DNA from 2 places in the Pseudactinotalea sp. Z1748 genome. Region 1 is predicted to be linked to the other one. Evidence: predicted binding sites of a transcription regulator. Region 1 holds the regulator's gene; the other holds the start of a gene.
The links. Region 1 encodes LexA, which represses DNA repair genes until DNA is damaged. Its sites were predicted from a motif close to TCGAACANNTGTTCGA; they were not measured.
Positions count from the first base shown of each region.

Region 2: a site for LexA is predicted at 4,793-4,808, ahead of ACO0LU_RS02100 (DUF222 domain-containing protein). Genes of this name have one in related genera too.

Region 1 covers NZ_JBMPQB010000004.1:160,508-168,369, reverse strand. Annotated here, with positions in the region: gene ACO0LU_RS10805 (HelD family protein) at 1-1,589, shown strand, start outside; gene serA (phosphoglycerate dehydrogenase) at 1,633-2,844, shown strand; gene ACO0LU_RS10795 (DUF5302 domain-containing protein) at 2,877-3,074, opposite strand; gene nrdR (transcriptional regulator NrdR) at 3,190-3,660, opposite strand; gene ACO0LU_RS10785 (LysM peptidoglycan-binding domain-containing protein) at 3,763-4,266, opposite strand; gene lexA (transcriptional repressor LexA) at 4,640-5,377, shown strand; gene ACO0LU_RS10775 (metallophosphoesterase family protein) at 5,355-7,031, opposite strand; gene ACO0LU_RS10770 (ATP-dependent DNA helicase) at 7,028-7,862, opposite strand, start outside.
Region 2 covers NZ_JBMPQB010000001.1:434,142-442,003, forward strand. Annotated here, with positions in the region: gene ACO0LU_RS02085 (helicase-associated domain-containing protein) at 1-1,196, opposite strand, end outside; gene ACO0LU_RS02090 (cold-shock protein) at 1,448-1,831, shown strand; gene ACO0LU_RS02095 (DUF3027 domain-containing protein) at 1,815-3,092, shown strand; gene ACO0LU_RS02100 (DUF222 domain-containing protein) at 3,249-4,778, opposite strand; gene ACO0LU_RS02105 (PucR family transcriptional regulator) at 5,101-6,849, opposite strand; gene ACO0LU_RS02110 (CoA-acylating methylmalonate-semialdehyde dehydrogenase) at 6,930-7,862, shown strand, end outside.

The DNA of each region.
Region 1 (7,862 bases):
ATCTGCTGTACTCCCACCGGGAACGCCTGGAACGCTCCGGCGTGCTGCTCATCGGCCCGAGCCGGGTGTTCCTGCGCTATATCGAACAGGTGCTGCCAGCCCTGGGCGAGACCGGGGTGGTCTCCTCGACGCTGGGTGATCTGATTCCTGGGATCAGCGCCACCGCCATCGAGGAACCGCGGGTCGCCAGGATCAAGGGGCGCCGCGCCTGGGCAGGGATCATCTCCCGGGCGGTCAGGGCCAAGCAGCGGGTGCTGGGGCCCCAGGAACTCAAGGTGGGATCGGTGGTGCTGCAGTTGCGACCGGATGAGGTGCGGGAGGCTCAGGCCCGCGCCCGACGGTCCGGGCACCCGCACAACCGGGCCCGGGTCACGTTCGTCCGCGCGATGCTGACCTCACTGGCTACCCAGTACCTGGAGCAGATCGGCGGCGCCGGGGAGGAACCGGCCGAGGTGGTCGAGGAGATCCGCAGTGCCCGGGACGTGCGGGTGGCGTTGAACCTGTGCTGGCTGCCACTGACGGCTACCGGCCTGGTGGCCGAGTTGTTCGCCAAACCCCACAAACTCGAAGCTGTGGCCGGACGGATGCCGGCGGCCGACCGCGAGGTGCTGGTGCGGCCGGTCGGGTCGGAGTGGACGACGGCGGACATCCCCCTGATCGACGAGGCCGCCGAACTCATCGGTTCCGATGACGAGACCGAGCGCGCCCAGGCGCGCATGGAGGCCGCGCGCCGGGAGCAGGAGGTCGCCTACGCCCGGGAGGTTCTCGCCTCGGTCGGCAGCAGTGACGATCCCGTCGCTGCCCGCGATCTGGTGTCGGCGGAGACCTTCGCTGGACGGTTCGCTGAGGCGGGGCCACGGTTGACCACCGCCGAACGCGCCTACCGGGACCGGTCCTGGACCTACGGGCACGTCGTGGTCGATGAGGCACAGGAGCTCTCGGAGATGGCCTGGCGGGCCCTGCTGCGACGCTGCCCCAGCCGGTCGATGACGGTGGTCGGCGACGTCGCACAGACCTCCTCCCCCGCAGGTACCCGCGAGTGGTCCCAGCGCTTGGACACGATGCTCCGCCGGGACTGGCGGGTCGCCGAACTGACTGTGAACTACCGCACGCCGGCCGCGGTGATGCGGGCGGCCCGGGCTGCTGTGACCGCCGCCGATCCCAAGCACCCGCCCGCACCCCTGCAATCGGCCCGCGAGGTCCCCGACGCACTGGTCCTGACCGCAGCGAACAGCCTCGGTGAGACCGTGGCAGCGGTGCTGGAGGACGAAGTGGCCGCCGTGGGCGAGGGCACCGTGGCCGTCATCACCGCGGCAGCCCGCCAGGATGAACTGAGCAGGGTGCTGGACATCCCGGCCGGCCCGGTGGACCTGACCGCTCAAGTGGTGCTGCTGGATCCGTCCGGGGCCAAGGGACTGGAGTTCGATCGAGTGATCGTGGCCGAGCCCGGGGCGATCCTGGCCGAGGGCGAGCCCGCGGATCTCTACGTGGCGATGACGCGGCCCACCCAGCGTCTGCACGTGGTGCACGCCGAGGAACTGCCGCCCGGTTTCGCAGCCGCAATGGACCAGCCGATGTCCGACAGATGAGACGCCTGGCTACCGGCGAGGAAGAAGAAGGACGATGAGCACTGTGGTCAAGGCACTGCTCCTGGAGAACATCCATCCCCTGGCACTCGATCTACTCGAGGGATCCGGCGCGGACGTCTCCACCGTGCCCGGTTCCCTGGACGAGGACGAACTGATCGAGGCCCTGGCAGGTGTGTCCGTCCTGGGCATTCGGTCCAAGACCAACGTCACCGAACGCGTCCTGTCGCGGAGTCCGGACCTACAGGCGATCGGTGCCTTCTGCATCGGCACCAACCAGATCGATCTGGATGCCGCCGTCCACCACGGGGTGGCCGCCTTCAACGCCCCGTTCTCCAACACCCGCTCGGTCGTGGAACTGGCCCTGGCCGAGATCATCGCGCTCACCAGGCGGTTGACCGAGAAGGACAAGTCACTGCACGCGGGCCTGTGGGACAAGTCCGCCAACGGTGCGCACGAGGTGCGTGGGCGCACCCTGGGCATCGTGGGGTACGGCAACATCGGCACCCAGCTCTCCGTCGTCGCCGAGGCCCTGGGGATGCGGGTGGTCTTCTACGACAGCGCCGAGAAACTCGCCCTCGGCAACGCCCGCCGCATGCCGGACCTGGATTCCCTGCTGGAGGTCTCCGATGTGGTCACCCTGCATGTCGACGGCCGGGCCGGTAACGCCGGGATGTTCGGGCCGGCGCAGTTCGCCAGGATGAAGCACGGTGCCATCTTCCTCAACCTCTCCCGCGGGTTCCTGGTGGACTATGCCCACCTGCGCGATGCGATCAGGGCCGGGGATCTGGCCGGCGCCGCGGTGGATGTCTTCCCCGACGAGCCCAAGCGCAACGGCGACCCGTTCGAATCCGAACTGCGTGGGCTGCCCAACGTGATCCTGACCCCGCACGTGGGCGGCTCCACCGAGGAGGCGCAGCAGGACATCGGGGTGTTCGTGGCCGGAAAACTCCGCGACTACATGCGCTCGGGCTCCACAGCCCTGAGCGTGAACCTGCCCAGGCTCACGTTGGACACGCCCGGGCCGGGTCGCCAGCGCATCGCCCACCTGCACCGGAACGTGCCCGGCGTGCTGGCCGCGGTGAACCAGGCGTTGTCCTCCGGTGGGGCGAACATCGATTCCCAGATGCTCGCCACCACCGGTGACGTGGGTTACTCGGTGACCGACATCAGCGGCACCCTGCCGCGGCAGGCAAGGGACCACCTTCGTGAGATCGAGGGCACCATCAGTGTCCGCGAACTCAACGGGTCGGTCTAGGCACCCTTCGGACCGGGCACCGAGCGAGGAACTCAGCCGGTCTTACGCGGCCGGAACGTCCGTTTGGGCTCGCCGACCACCTCCGGCCCGTGCACCGACCCGGTGTTCCGGACTCCATCTGCGGTGGGGTGCTCACCCGCGTTCTTGCGATCGAGCGCCTCGCGCATCTTCGCCTTGGCATCGGCCATCAGCCGATCGGGGCTTTCGGATCCGTTCTTCTTCGATGACATCAACAGTCCTCCCTGAACTCACCACGGACCGGGACCTCGTCCCGGGGTGGCTCATCCGCAACCTTGCCGGGTCCGGCGCGAACACGCCAGCGGATAAACCCCCGGCCATGCAACCTCAGGCGTACTGCTCCGAGGCAGGATTGCGGTCCAACTTCAACGCGGTGATCGCAGCCTCGAAGTCCTCGAGGGAGGTGAAGTTCTGGTAGACGCTGGCAAAGCGCAGGTACGCCACCTCGTCCAGCGCCCGCAGCGGCCCCAGCGTCGCCAAACCGACCTCGTGGGAGTCGATCTCGGCCACGCCGGTGGCGCGGATGGACTCCTCCACCTGCTGGGCCAGCAGCGCCAGGTCATCGGCGGAGACCGGGCGACCCTGACACGCCTTGCTCACCCCGGCCACGACCTTCTCCCGGCTGAACGGCTCCATCGCCCCCGATCGCTTGATCACCGTGAGGCTGGTGCTCTCCACCGTGGTGAAGCGGCGCGAGCACTCGGGACAGTGCCGCCGGCGGCGGATACTGCCGCCATCGTCGGCGGTGCGGGAGTCCACCACCCGCGAGTCGGGGTTACGGCAGTACGGGCAATGCATCGGCGCGTCCCTTCCCGGCTTGGTGACGGCGTGCTCGGTGCACACACAATGCCACATATGGCTACCGGTGTGGGACGTCGCCCTCCAGCGGGTTCCTCAGCCCTACGGGACGCTCAACTCCTGGCCGGCGTGCACGGTGGAGTGCTCCAGCCCGTTCATGCCGCGGATGGTCTCCACCACCTGGCGCAGGTCCTGCCCCGGATCGGCGATCTCACTCGCGATCACCCACAGGCTCTCGCCCGGCTGGACCACCACGGTGGAGACCTCGGCCGGCGTCTGCGCATCCGGGGCCAGCAGGGTGCCGAGCCCACCGCCCACGGCGATCGCCAGCGCGAAGCCAAGCGCGACCAGTACCCGCCGTCCGCGGGTGGTCAGCCGCAGGGGGGCGTGTTCGCGCGCCCTGGCCGGGCGAACCGGTGCAGCCGGGCGAACCGGTGCCGCCGGGCGAACCGGTGCTGCCACCAGGGGCGTCACGGGACGGGTCCGGCCGACCGAGCCCTCGGTCCGCTGGGGTACGAGGGCACTCAGCCCGTCGCGCTGCGGCGCAGCCTTCGGGGCCTCCGGGGCCGAAGCCGCTCCGGGTGCCGAGGAGACTGCGGGAACCACGCTGAGGTGACAGGTCGAGTTACGTGCAGGTCCGGCGTGCCCGCAGGGGCGCGTCCGCGACCGCCGCAGGGCTGCCCGCCGGGTCGAGGTGCTGGGGTGGATCGCCAGTGCACTCATCGGATTACTCCTCGGGCCACGTCCGGGACTGGCAACCGGCCGATCCTCGAACTGATGTTCTGCGAACACATGTATGGACAGTAACACAGCCGTTCGATAGAGTCGACACGCCAGTCGAACAGATGTTTCCTGTTCGGCGCCGTAACGCCTAGGCTTGGGAACGTCATGGGGAACACCCCACCACCGACCCCTGACATCGCGGTGACGGGACCATGGCAGAGCCGCTCGCAACCGCACCGAACCGCAGGAGGACACGATGGCCGAGGGACCCAAGGACGCCAGCCAGCAGCACCCGGACCAGACCGGCCACTCCCCCGGTCTGACCGCCCGGCAACAGCGGATCATGGACTCGATCCGCACCAATATCGAGACCAAGGGGTACCCGCCGACGATGCGCGAGATCGGCACCGCCGTGGGCCTGGCCAGCCCGTCATCGGTGAAGTACCAGCTCCAGGTCCTGGAGGAGAAGGGGTACCTGCGCCGGGACCCGATCTCCACCCGCGCGATCGAGATCCTGGATCCCCACGGCACGGCTCCGGCGCAAGAGAGCCCGGCACCGGCTTCGGCCCGCGGCCCGAAACAGTTCTTCAGCACCGACTCCGAGGAGCAGGTGGACGCCTCGCCCAGTTACGTCCCGGTGGTCGGGCGGATCGCAGCGGGCGGCCCGGTGCTGGCCGAGCAGTCGGTGGAGGACGTCTTTCCGCTGCCGCGCCAATTGGTCGGCGACGGCGACCTGTTCCTGCTCAAGGTCACCGGCGACTCGATGATCGACGCCGCGATCTGCGACGGCGACTTCGTCGTGGTGCGTCAGCAGCCGGTGGCCGAGAACGGTGAGATCGTCGCGGCGATGATCGACGGTGAGGCCACGGTCAAGACGCTCAAGCGCACCGAGGGCGAGGTCTGGCTGATGCCGGCCAACTCCGCCTACTCCCCGATCGAGGGATCCGACGCCCAGATCCTGGGCCGGGTGGTCAGCGTCCTGCGCTCGGTGTGACCCGCCCGTCCGGTCCGATCCGCAGGCACACCTCGTCGTCGTAGGTGCGTCGCTCGATCCGAAGCACCCGGTAGTGCGAGTCCAGGACCGGGAAGGCGTGGATCGGCTGCAGCGTCAACCGGGCTCCGGTCCCGGTGCGCTCGAGATTGATGTCCAGGTAGCCGTAGTGCTTGCCACCCTCACGCAGCACCGGGTTGCCGTCGCCGGCCACCTCCCAGCGCTCCGGAGCGTCCTGGTCGGCCGTCCAGGCCCGGTGCGGGTTGTACCGCAGGAGCTCCCCATCACCCCCTCGCAGTTCGCCACCCAGGCTGTCCCCGGCCACACCGACGTCGTAGTAGAGCACCCCGGGTGAGCCTTCGTCGCCGTCGGGCACTACCGAGCGCTCGAACAGTTCACTGTGCCCGCAGAGCACCGCGGCCACGCCGAATTCACTGAACATCCGATGGAACCTGCGCATCGGGGTCCCGCCCTGGCCGGTAGAGAACTCGTGATCCATCGGTAGGCCGTGCGCGCCGCTGGAGTAGGGCACGTGGTGGAACTGGACCAGGATGATCCGGCCCTGCGCCCGGGCGTCGGCCAGATTCTCCTCGGCCCAGCGCCACTGCGGCCTGCCGGGGGCGATGTCGTTCAGGTCCGTGCCACCGGCGGCGGTGTACTCCGCTGCGGTGAAGTGGTCCTGGGTATCGGCGCCCGGGCCTCGGTAGGCCCGTCCGGTGAGGGGCTGGGCGTACCGGGACCGATGGTCGTCGGGCTCGCCGTTCGAGGAGTCCAGCGTCAGGATCGTGAGTGGTCCGTGGTCGAGGCGGTAGTAGCCCCGGCCCCTCGCCCCGTCCGGGCCCGGGAAGTGGGCGTGGTACTTGGCCCGGGCCCGCACCACCGGGGAACGGTCCGACGGCGTGCCGTACCGGCCGTTGCGGGCGCCGAAGTTCTCCCAGTTTCCCAGCGCAGGCAGGAGCGGTGCCCGCGAGAGCAGGCCCGAGGGGGCGTTGATCGTGAAGAACTCATCCCAGGCGGGCTGGTAGCCCCCGCCGCCGACCAGGTCACCGGGATGCAGGATCAGGTCCGCCTCCTCCTGGGCGATCATGCTCACCACCGCCCGGTAGCCCTCCGTCTTGGTGAGCGGGTAGCGCAGGACGGGCCGGCCGGCGGTGTGCTCCGCCACGCCGAAGACCTCCCGCCACAAGCCGTGCGGGTCGGGGCGGGACTCCCCGCCGGGGCCGGCCGGCCAGGAGCGATGCGTCACCCGCCCGGCCGGTGCGGTCTCGGAGTCCGAGAGCGCCACCAGGTGAATCTGCTGCCAGGACCCGTCGGTGGGAGCGGTGCGGAAGGCGGCACGGTGCTGCTCGCCGTCCTGGGTGACCGTGTAGGCGTACCGCGTGTGTGGCCGCAATCCGGTCAGGACGACGACGTGGCGGACGTTCCCGTCCGGGTACAGCCAGGAGCCGGGCGCCAGACCCTCGATGAGTTCGGTGCGCTCGGCCTCGGTAGGGCTCAACACGTCGAGGGCCTCGGGCCGGGACGTGACCGGCCCGGGCGCGCCCGGTCCGGTCACAACGACTTCTCCGGGTTCATCGGTGTGGGAGAACCAGATGATCGTCATGCCGGTGCTGCTCGGTGCGTGCAGGTAGGGCCGGACGCGGAAACCGAACGTCATGCCGGTGCCTCCCCACCACCGGACAGCCTGCGCAGCGCGGCCCGGACCAGGTCACCGTCGGTGGTGGGCCACAGCGGCGGGAGCGACTTGGCCAGGAAACTGCCGTAGCGCGCCGTTCGCAGCCGGGGGTCGAGCACAGCCACCACGCCACGATCGGCCACCCCACGCACCAGCCGGCCCGCGCCCTGGGCCAACAGCAGAGCCGCGTGGCTGGCAGCCACCGCCATGAAGCCGTTGCCACCTCCGGCAGCCACCACCTCCTGGCGCGCCTGGCGGATCGGGTCATCGGGGCGCGGGAACGGGATCCGGTCGATGACCACCAGCTGGCAGGCCTCCCCCGGCACGTCGACGCCCTGCCACAGCGACAATGTGCCGAACAGGGAGGTGGCGGGTTCGGCGGAGAACCGGCGCACCAGGGCCGGAATCGAGTCCTCGCCCTGTAACAAGATCTCGGTGTCCAGCCGCTCCCGCAGCGCCTCGGCCGCAGCCTGCGCACCGCGCCGGGAGGAGAACAGCCCGAGGGTGCGCCCGCCGGCGGCCTCGATCAGTCCGGCGAGTTCGTCCAGGGCCTCCTGGGCCGTGCCGTCGCGGCCCGGCGGCGGCAGGTGCGAGGCCACGTAGAGGATGCCCTGCTTGCCATAGTCGAACGGGGAGGACACCTGCACGGCCCGGTGGGGCCCGAAGCCCATCCCGACGCTGCGCACGGCGTGGTCGAAGGTACCACCGAGGGCGAGGGTGGCCGAGGTGAGCACTGCGGCCCGCTCGGCGAAGAGTTCGGAGGCGATCGGGCCGGCCACGTCCAGCGGTGCGATCTTCAGCCGCGAACCCTCC
Region 2 (7,862 bases), on a different contig from region 1:
CCGGCCGGCCACCGGTCCAACGCCTCGAGCACCCGGCGACGTAACTGCGGCGCCCAGGAGCGCTGCAGGTCAGGGGCCAGTGCCGCACGCAGCACGCCCTTGTCGGTCCGGGTGCCCACCAGCCACGGGGTGCGCGCCGACTCCAGCCACGTCCACACCATCTGTGCCCACCGGTCCTGCACCGGGTCGGGCTCGGGATCCAGTCCCGCCGCCGTCGGTGCCCAGGACGAGCCGTCCCCACCATGGTGGTGACCCACCAGGCCGAGCATCCCGGCCAGTTCGGCGATCAGCGCCGCGTGTTCCACCTCCGCGCCGAGCACCCCGGCCAGGGCCCGCACGTCCCGCACTCCCACGCCACCGGTGCGCAAGACCGGCGGCGGGTCCTGCGCCCAAGCCCGGGTCAACCGGTCCAGGTGCTGCAGCACCGAGTCCCCGGCCCGGGCCGCCTCGGCCGCCACCGTCGATGCGTCCCGCACCGGGGCCTCCGCGAGCGGGGCGGCCGTGGCCACCTCGCGCACCAACCGGCCCCCGCGCAGTGCCAGGGCCACCTCCCGGGGCAGCACCACCTGGGTGTCGGAGAGCCGGTGCAGGAGTTTGGCGCCGAGCAACCAGTGCACCGGCTGCGGCACCTGCTCGAAGGATCCCACCGCCGGCCCCCACATCAGTGCCGTCAGGATCCGCTTCGCCGGCTCCGGCGCCCCGGTGAGGGCCGCCGTCACGGCGGGCTTCGTCGTCGGCCATCCATCGGCGGCCCGCAGCCCGAGCGCGCGCAGCGGCGGGCCCAGACCCAGCGGAGCCGACGCCAGCACCTCCCGGGCCCCCTCCACCAGCCAGATCGCCTCCGGGGACCCCAGCGCCAGGGCGCGGTCGAGCAGGTGCGCGACGCCGTCGTCGGCCTCGAACCCCAGCGCCCCGGTGAGTGCGCGCACCGAGGTGGGGGAGGAGGGCGTGCTCATCACGGCCAGCGCCTCGGCCACGGTCAGGGTGGGGCGGTCCAGTTGCCCCAGCGCGTGGGTGACGGAGGCGCGCGAGCCGGCGCGGGTGGCCATCGCGGTGATCGACGACGGCGGTGGGGTGGCCAGATCCGGGCGGGTGCGCAGCAGGTGCGCCAGGGCGGCGTCGTCCCAGCCTCGCAGGGTGCCGGCAAGGTCGGCACCGGAAGGCACCGTCTCGGGCGTGGCAGGGCGGGAGGTCATCCGCACCATCTTAGTAAGTGTGCGGCTCCGGTTCGTGGGGGCAGTGTCAGGGCCGCACCGGCCGCCCCGCGCCGCGCTGACGCCACCGACCGCGCCGCCTCGGCCGGCCCGCGCCGCCTCGACCGCCCCGCACCGCCCTCGCGCCCCATTGAGTTCGTCAACCGCCTACGCGCGGCGTTACCCTGGGACCATTGAATACCGGCGGGTTCGATCCTGCCCAGTTACCACAGCACAGAAAGTCAGGGATCCAGGTGCCCACCGGCAAGGTCAAGTTTTTCGATGCTGATCGCGGGTTCGGCTTCATCGCCTCCGACGACGGCCAAGAGGTCTTCCTGCACGCCTCGGCCCTACCGGCCGACGCCGAGACGCCACGCCCGGGCACCCGGGTGGAGTTCGGGGTGGCTGACGGGCGGCGCGGCCTGCAGGCCCTGTCGGTGCAGGTGCTGGACTCCGGGCCCTCGGTGGTGCGCGCCAAGCGCCGCCCCGCGGAGGACATGGCCGTGATCGTGGAGGACCTGATCCGGTCCCTGGACCGGGCCGGCGGGCGCCTGCGCGGTGGGCGCTACCCGGAGAAGGCCGAAGCGGCGAACCTGGCCAGACTCTTGAGGGTGGTGGCCGATGAGTTCGACGCGTGAGACCTTCGCCGCCCCGGCCCGCACCGGTTCGGTGCGCAAGCCGAACAAGGACGCCGTGCTGGCCGGCGCCGTGGACCTGGCGCGGATGGCCGTGGCCAGCGAAGCCGGGACCGACCTGGGCGAGTACCTCGGGTTCGAACTCGAGGGCGAGCGGCTGGGCACCCATTACTTCACCACCACCGCCCCCGGGTATGTGGGCTGGCGCTGGTTCGTCACCCTGACCCGCGCCCCGCGTTCGCGTACGCCCGCGGTGGCCGAGGTGGGGTTGCTGCCAGGGGAGGGGTCCCTGGTGGCCCCGGAGTGGGTGCCGTGGGCCGACCGGCTGGCGCCGGGGGACCTGAGCGCGACCGACCGATTGCCCTACGACCCCGACGATGAGCGTCTGGAGCGGGGGTATGTGGCCACCGGGGATCCCGAGGCCGACCGGGTCGCGATCCGCGAGTTGGGTCTGGGCCGGGACCGGGTGATGAACCGCAAGGCCCTGGATGCCGCCGCCACCCGCTGGTACAACGGCCCCGCCGGCCCGGACACCAGCGGGTCCCGGAAAGCCGGGGCGGACTGCGCCTCCTGCGGGTTCCTGGTTCCGCTGGCCGGGTCGCTGGGCACCCTGTTCGGGGTGTGCGCGAATGAGTGGTCCCCCGATGACGGCAAGGTGGTCTCCCTGGACCACGGTTGCGGAGCGCACTCGGAGACCGACGTGCGCCGCCAGGGTGGGGAGTGGACCCAGTCCGATCCGCACCTGAACGACCTGGAACTGGAAGTGGTCGTATCCCTCGAGCGCGAGGCCGATGAGCCGGAGGGGTCTGATGGCCAGGCCGATAGTCCCGCTGACTCCGCGGAGAGCGCTGACAGCGCGCCGGACGCAGCGCAGAAGCCGGCCGACGACGGCGCTGCCGGTGCTGAGCCCGTCGAGCCGGCCGAGCCGGTCGAGGCCAAGACCGGCGACGACGGCTCTGCCGGTGCTGAGCCCGTCGAGCCGGCCGAGCCGGTCGAGGCCAAGACCGGCGACGAAGGTGCCGGGAGTGCCGGGAGTGCCGGGCCGGCCGAGGCCAAGACCGACGACGAAGGTGCCGGGAGTGCCGGGAGTGCCGGGCCGGCCGAGGCCAAGACCGACGACGACGGCGCTGCTGGTGCTGAGCCCGTCGAGCCGGCCGAGCCGGTCGAGGCGGTCGAGGTCAAGGCCGACGACGAAGGTGTTGCTGCGGACAGCAGTGGCGACACCGATGCAGATGGCGCGCAGAGCCGCGAGGACGAAGCCTGACGTCGACCGGCTTGCGGGAACGCTCCCGTAGGCCGGACGCCGCTGGCTCTAAGCAGGCATGACGCGGCAACCGGTAGTGCGTGCGTGCGCGTACGTGCCCGTGCGTGGGTGTAGGCGCGTGGGCGCGACCCACTGCCGCTACTGCCCCCGCTGCCGCTATTGGCGCATGGTGAAACTGTATGCCCCGGTGGATGTTCGGCGCTGATGGTACTGATGGTCGTGCGCCATTCGGTGGTGGCGGTGGCATAGGGGTACCGCGTTGTCGAGGTCGGTGGGTCCGCCGTCTTCCCAGGGAGTCCCGTGGTGCAACTCGCACCAGGAGTAGGGCCGGGCGCATCCATCGGCCGCGCAGGTGGTGTGTCGAACCGTCAGGGCGGCGCGTTGGGCTTCGGTGAAGAGTCGTTTGCTGCGCCCCAGGTCGAGTGGGATCGACTTTCCGTTCAGGACTGTTGGGATGAGGCCGGAGTTGCAGGCGAGCTGGCGGGCCTGGGCGGCGGAGATCTTTTCTCCGGTGTCCAACCCGGCTGCTGCGAGTCGTCCGCGGAGTACGTCCTCATCGAGGGTGACCACGATCGTGGCTGCGGTTTTGGGGCTGAGGTGGTCGGTGGGTAGGTGTTCGATGAGTTCGGCCAGGGCCAGGCCGTGCGTGTTGGCCCAGTCGGTGCGCCGCCCTTGGGCTACTCGGGCGGGGTTGGGCAGCCCGGACAGGTCCTCTATCGAACTGTCGGTCGCACCCGTGCCGCGGCGTGCCTCTGCACCCAGTCCTGTGCCCGGTCCGGGGACCGGCTGCGAGGCCGGACCCGCGCGGGTGCCTGCTGCGGTGGGACCGGGGCCTTTGCTGGTGGCGTCATCGGCACCAAAGAGCGCGTCCTCATCCGCACCGGTGTTGTCGAAGGCCTGACGGCCCGCGCCGGCGTTACCGAAGGCCCCGCCACCTCTGCCTGCGTTGCCGGTGCTGTCGTCGCTGCTGTTGCCTGCGGGACCGTTGGTGCGGCGGGGTGCGGTCATGGTGTGGATGATTTTGCGCAGCAGGTGGCCGTGGAAGACCGGGAGGGTGAAGTGTCCGGTGACGGTGCCGTCGTGGTTGTCCCGCAGGGTCAGGCGCGTCTGTGCCCGGGCGCGGGCTTCTTCATCGGCGATTTGGCCCTCTTCGTGAGCGTCGACGGTTTCGCGGTCCCTCTTCAGCGCCTCCAGTTGCCGCCGGGCGCGTTGGCGCAGCGCTGAGGGGGGTATCTGCTTGGCCTTGTCGACCAGGTCCGCTTCGACCCGGTTCCGCTCCGCGGCGGTGAGGCCTTCGGGGAGTTTCTCTTCGGCGCCCACGATGATCTCGGCATGCTCGGCAGAGATATCGCCTCCATCCAGGGCCCGCTGGGTGGGGAGACGATCGGTGAGCCGGGTGGCGAGTTTGGTCTCTCGGCTGGTCTCGCGTCCGTCGTCGTTGGTGTGCTTGGCCGCCCACGAGGCGGTATCGGCATGACCGGATCTCTGGGCGGTCCTGGCCTGATCGGCGGCGGCGAGGACTTTGAGCTTGTAGGCCCGCACCCGCGACTCGATCCGCTTCAGATCCACCAGCAACTGTCCTTGCCCTGCAGCGTTCAACCCACGTGGGTCCAACCCCACCAACCCATCCAGCGCGGCATAGACCTCCTGGGTGGGGGAGATGTGCGGTAGCGGGTGGACTGCCATAAACCCACACTACCTAGAACAGACGTTCGAGTCAATGGTTCGAACCAAACTCTTTCACATTGCACACGTTCGATCCGATGCATGGTCAGATTCGATGAAGCCATGCTCGTTCGTTGTGTTCCGGACCGGTCGAAGCCAGGCCCGACGACGACGGCGGTGCTGCGCGCAGCAATGGTTGCGCCGACGCGGTCGTGCGAAGGACAGCGGTTCGCCCGCCCGATCGGTCGCGTGATCGAGGGCCTTCGCATCAGCCGGTCCGGGGTCAGCGGGCCGGCTAGGGACGCCCCGAAGAGTTGTGGACATGCAGTGGGCGCTCGGCCGTTCAGGTCGCCGACCGCACCTCCTTGGCCAGCAGCGCCACATGCAGGGCGGTGCGGGTCTCGGCATCGGCCAGGTCCACCCCGAGGATGCGCTCGATCCTGCGCAGCCGGGCGTACAGGGCCTGACGGCTCAGGTGCAGGACGCGGGCCAGGGGAGCGATGGCCCCGCCGGCTTCCAGGTAGCGGTGCAGCACGGTGACCAGGCCGGTGCCGTGCTGGTCGTCGTGGATGAGCAGTGGGGCGAGTTGGCGCTCGGCGAAGGCGGTGAGGCGTTCGTCGCCACCGAGGGACATCAGCAGCCCGCGGATTCCGATATCGGTGATGCGGTGATAGGTCTTGCGGTGCTCGGCCGGGATCAGCGCGGCGGCGCGGGCGATGTAGCCGGCTTCGGTCAGGTCCGCCCCGGCCTGGGAGATGCTGTGCCGCTCCGGCGTGACGCCTATCACCGCGCCCTGCCGGACGCCGCCCGGGCTGGCCGCGGTACGCCCCAGCGCTGCCGCGAACGTCTCCAGCGCCGCCTCCGGGGTCGCCCTTCCCGGTAGCGCTACCAACACCCCGACGAGGTCTTCGTCCAGGGGGCTGACCAAGGCGGATAACTGCGCCTGGGCGGTAGCGCGCGAGACCGCCTCGGCCAGGGCCTGCTCCGACCGCGGGCCGGCGAGCGGGTCGGTGCGGTGGTCGCTCAGTGGGACGCCGCCGTGATCGCTGAGCGCGTCCGCACCCGGTGAGTCCGCGCCGGCGCGACTGCCTGAGGCCGCTCCTGCCCCGGCCGCCCCCGCCCCGGCACCAGCACCGCCGTCGTCGTCCCGTCCCCGCGCCACGCACAGCGCCAGGTAACGCTGCGCCCGCACCAGGCCGAACGCCTCGGCGGCCGCACGCACGTCCTCATCGGGCGCGCGGGCACCGGTGTCGGCGAACCCGGCCAGGAAGCGCGCCAACGCCCGGGAGCGCAGCGAGGCCGCATCGCGTTCCATCAACCGCGCCACCGCCAACGCCTGCGCGGCCCGCTCCACCAGCATCCGCGCCGCCGACGGGGGCACCACCGGCGTGCCCACCAGCACCAGCCGCCCCCAGTCGCCCTGGGTGCCACCCACCCCGGTCATCAACCAGCCGTGCTCGGGCACCTCGTGGGTGCCCGGCACCTGGTCCACCAGCCGGGAGCGGGCCGACCAGTCGGTCAGCACCTGCGCGTCGGCCCGGGTGTAGGCGATCACCTCATGGGCCAGGTTCTCCAGCACCACCGCAGTGCCGGCCATCTGCGCGGTGCGCTCGATGATCTCCTGGGCATCGGCACCGGCGACGGCCACCTGGGTGAAGACCTCGTGCACCTGCCGGGTGAAGGTGAGCAGTTCGTGCTGATCGTCCACGATCCGGGCATGCACCGCCTCGGTGATGGTGACGAACTTGACCGTGCGGTGCAGCGCCACCACCGGCAGCGCCGCCGCACCGGCCTCATCGACCATCACCTGAGGTACCGAGGCGAAGCGCCGTCCCAGTTCCACCACCAGCGCGGCCGCCCCGGCCGTGACCAGCCCGCGGATGTACTCGCGCTGGCGCGCCGGGTCATCGGGCAGGGCCACCAGGGTGGTGAGCAGCAACTCCCCGCCGGTGAGCAACGCCGCCGGGTCATCGCCTTCGAACACGTGCACCCACCGCACCGGCCGGTCCAACTGGTCCGCACCGGTGAGCAGCCGGGGGATCCCGGTCTGCACGGCGGGGGAGTCCAGCACCTGACGCACCGTGATCGACATTGACACAGTGTATGAAACTCGCCTACTGAACGAACAGTGTGTACCTACCGCCGGCGTGGGTTCTGGCGGAGACTGGCACCATGACCACCACTGACACCGCCACTGCCGCCTCCAGGACCGCCAACACACCCGTCTCCCACTGGGTGAACGGTCGGCCCTACGCCGGCAACACCGAGCGCAGCGCCGAGGTGTTCAACCCCGCCACCGGTCAGGTCTCCTCCCGCGTGTCCCTGGCCGCCGCAGAGGACGTCGACCAGGCCGTTGCCGCCGCCAGGGCCGCCTTCCCTGCCTGGCGCCACACCTCCCTGGCCAAGCGCACCGCCATCCTGTTTACCTTCCGGGAACTGTTGAACGCCCGCAAGCACGAACTGGCCGAGATCGTCACCGCCGAGCACGGCAAGGTGCTCTCCGATGCGTTGGGGGAGATCACCCGTGGCCAGGAGGTGGTGGAGTTCGCTTGCGGCATCGCCGATCTGGTCAAGGGCCAGATGACCGAGAACGCCTCCACCAACGTGGACGTGTACTCGGTCAACCAGCCCCTGGGCCCGGTGGCGATCATCTCCCCGTTCAACTTCCCCGCCATGGTGCCGATGTGGTTCTTCCCCCTCGCCCTGGCCACCGGCAACACCGTGGTGCTCAAGCCCAGCGAGAAGGACCCCAGCGCCTCGTTGTGGCTGGCCGAGCTGCTCGCCGAAGCGGGCCTGCCCGAGGGGGTCTTCAACGTGGTCCAGGGCGACAAGGTCGCCGTGGACTCCCTGCTCACCCACACCGACATCAAGGCCGTCTCCTTCGTCGGCTCCACCCCGATCGCCCGGCACGTCTACGAAACCGCCACCGCGGCAGGCAAGCGCGTGCAGGCCCTGGGCGGGGCGAAGAACCACATGCTGGTGCTGCCCGACGCCGACCTGGACCTGGCCGCGGACGCCGCGGTCAACGCCGGCTTCGGTTCCGCCGGGGAGCGCTGCATGGCCATCTCCGCCCTGGTCGCCGTCGGCCCGGTAGCCGATGAACTG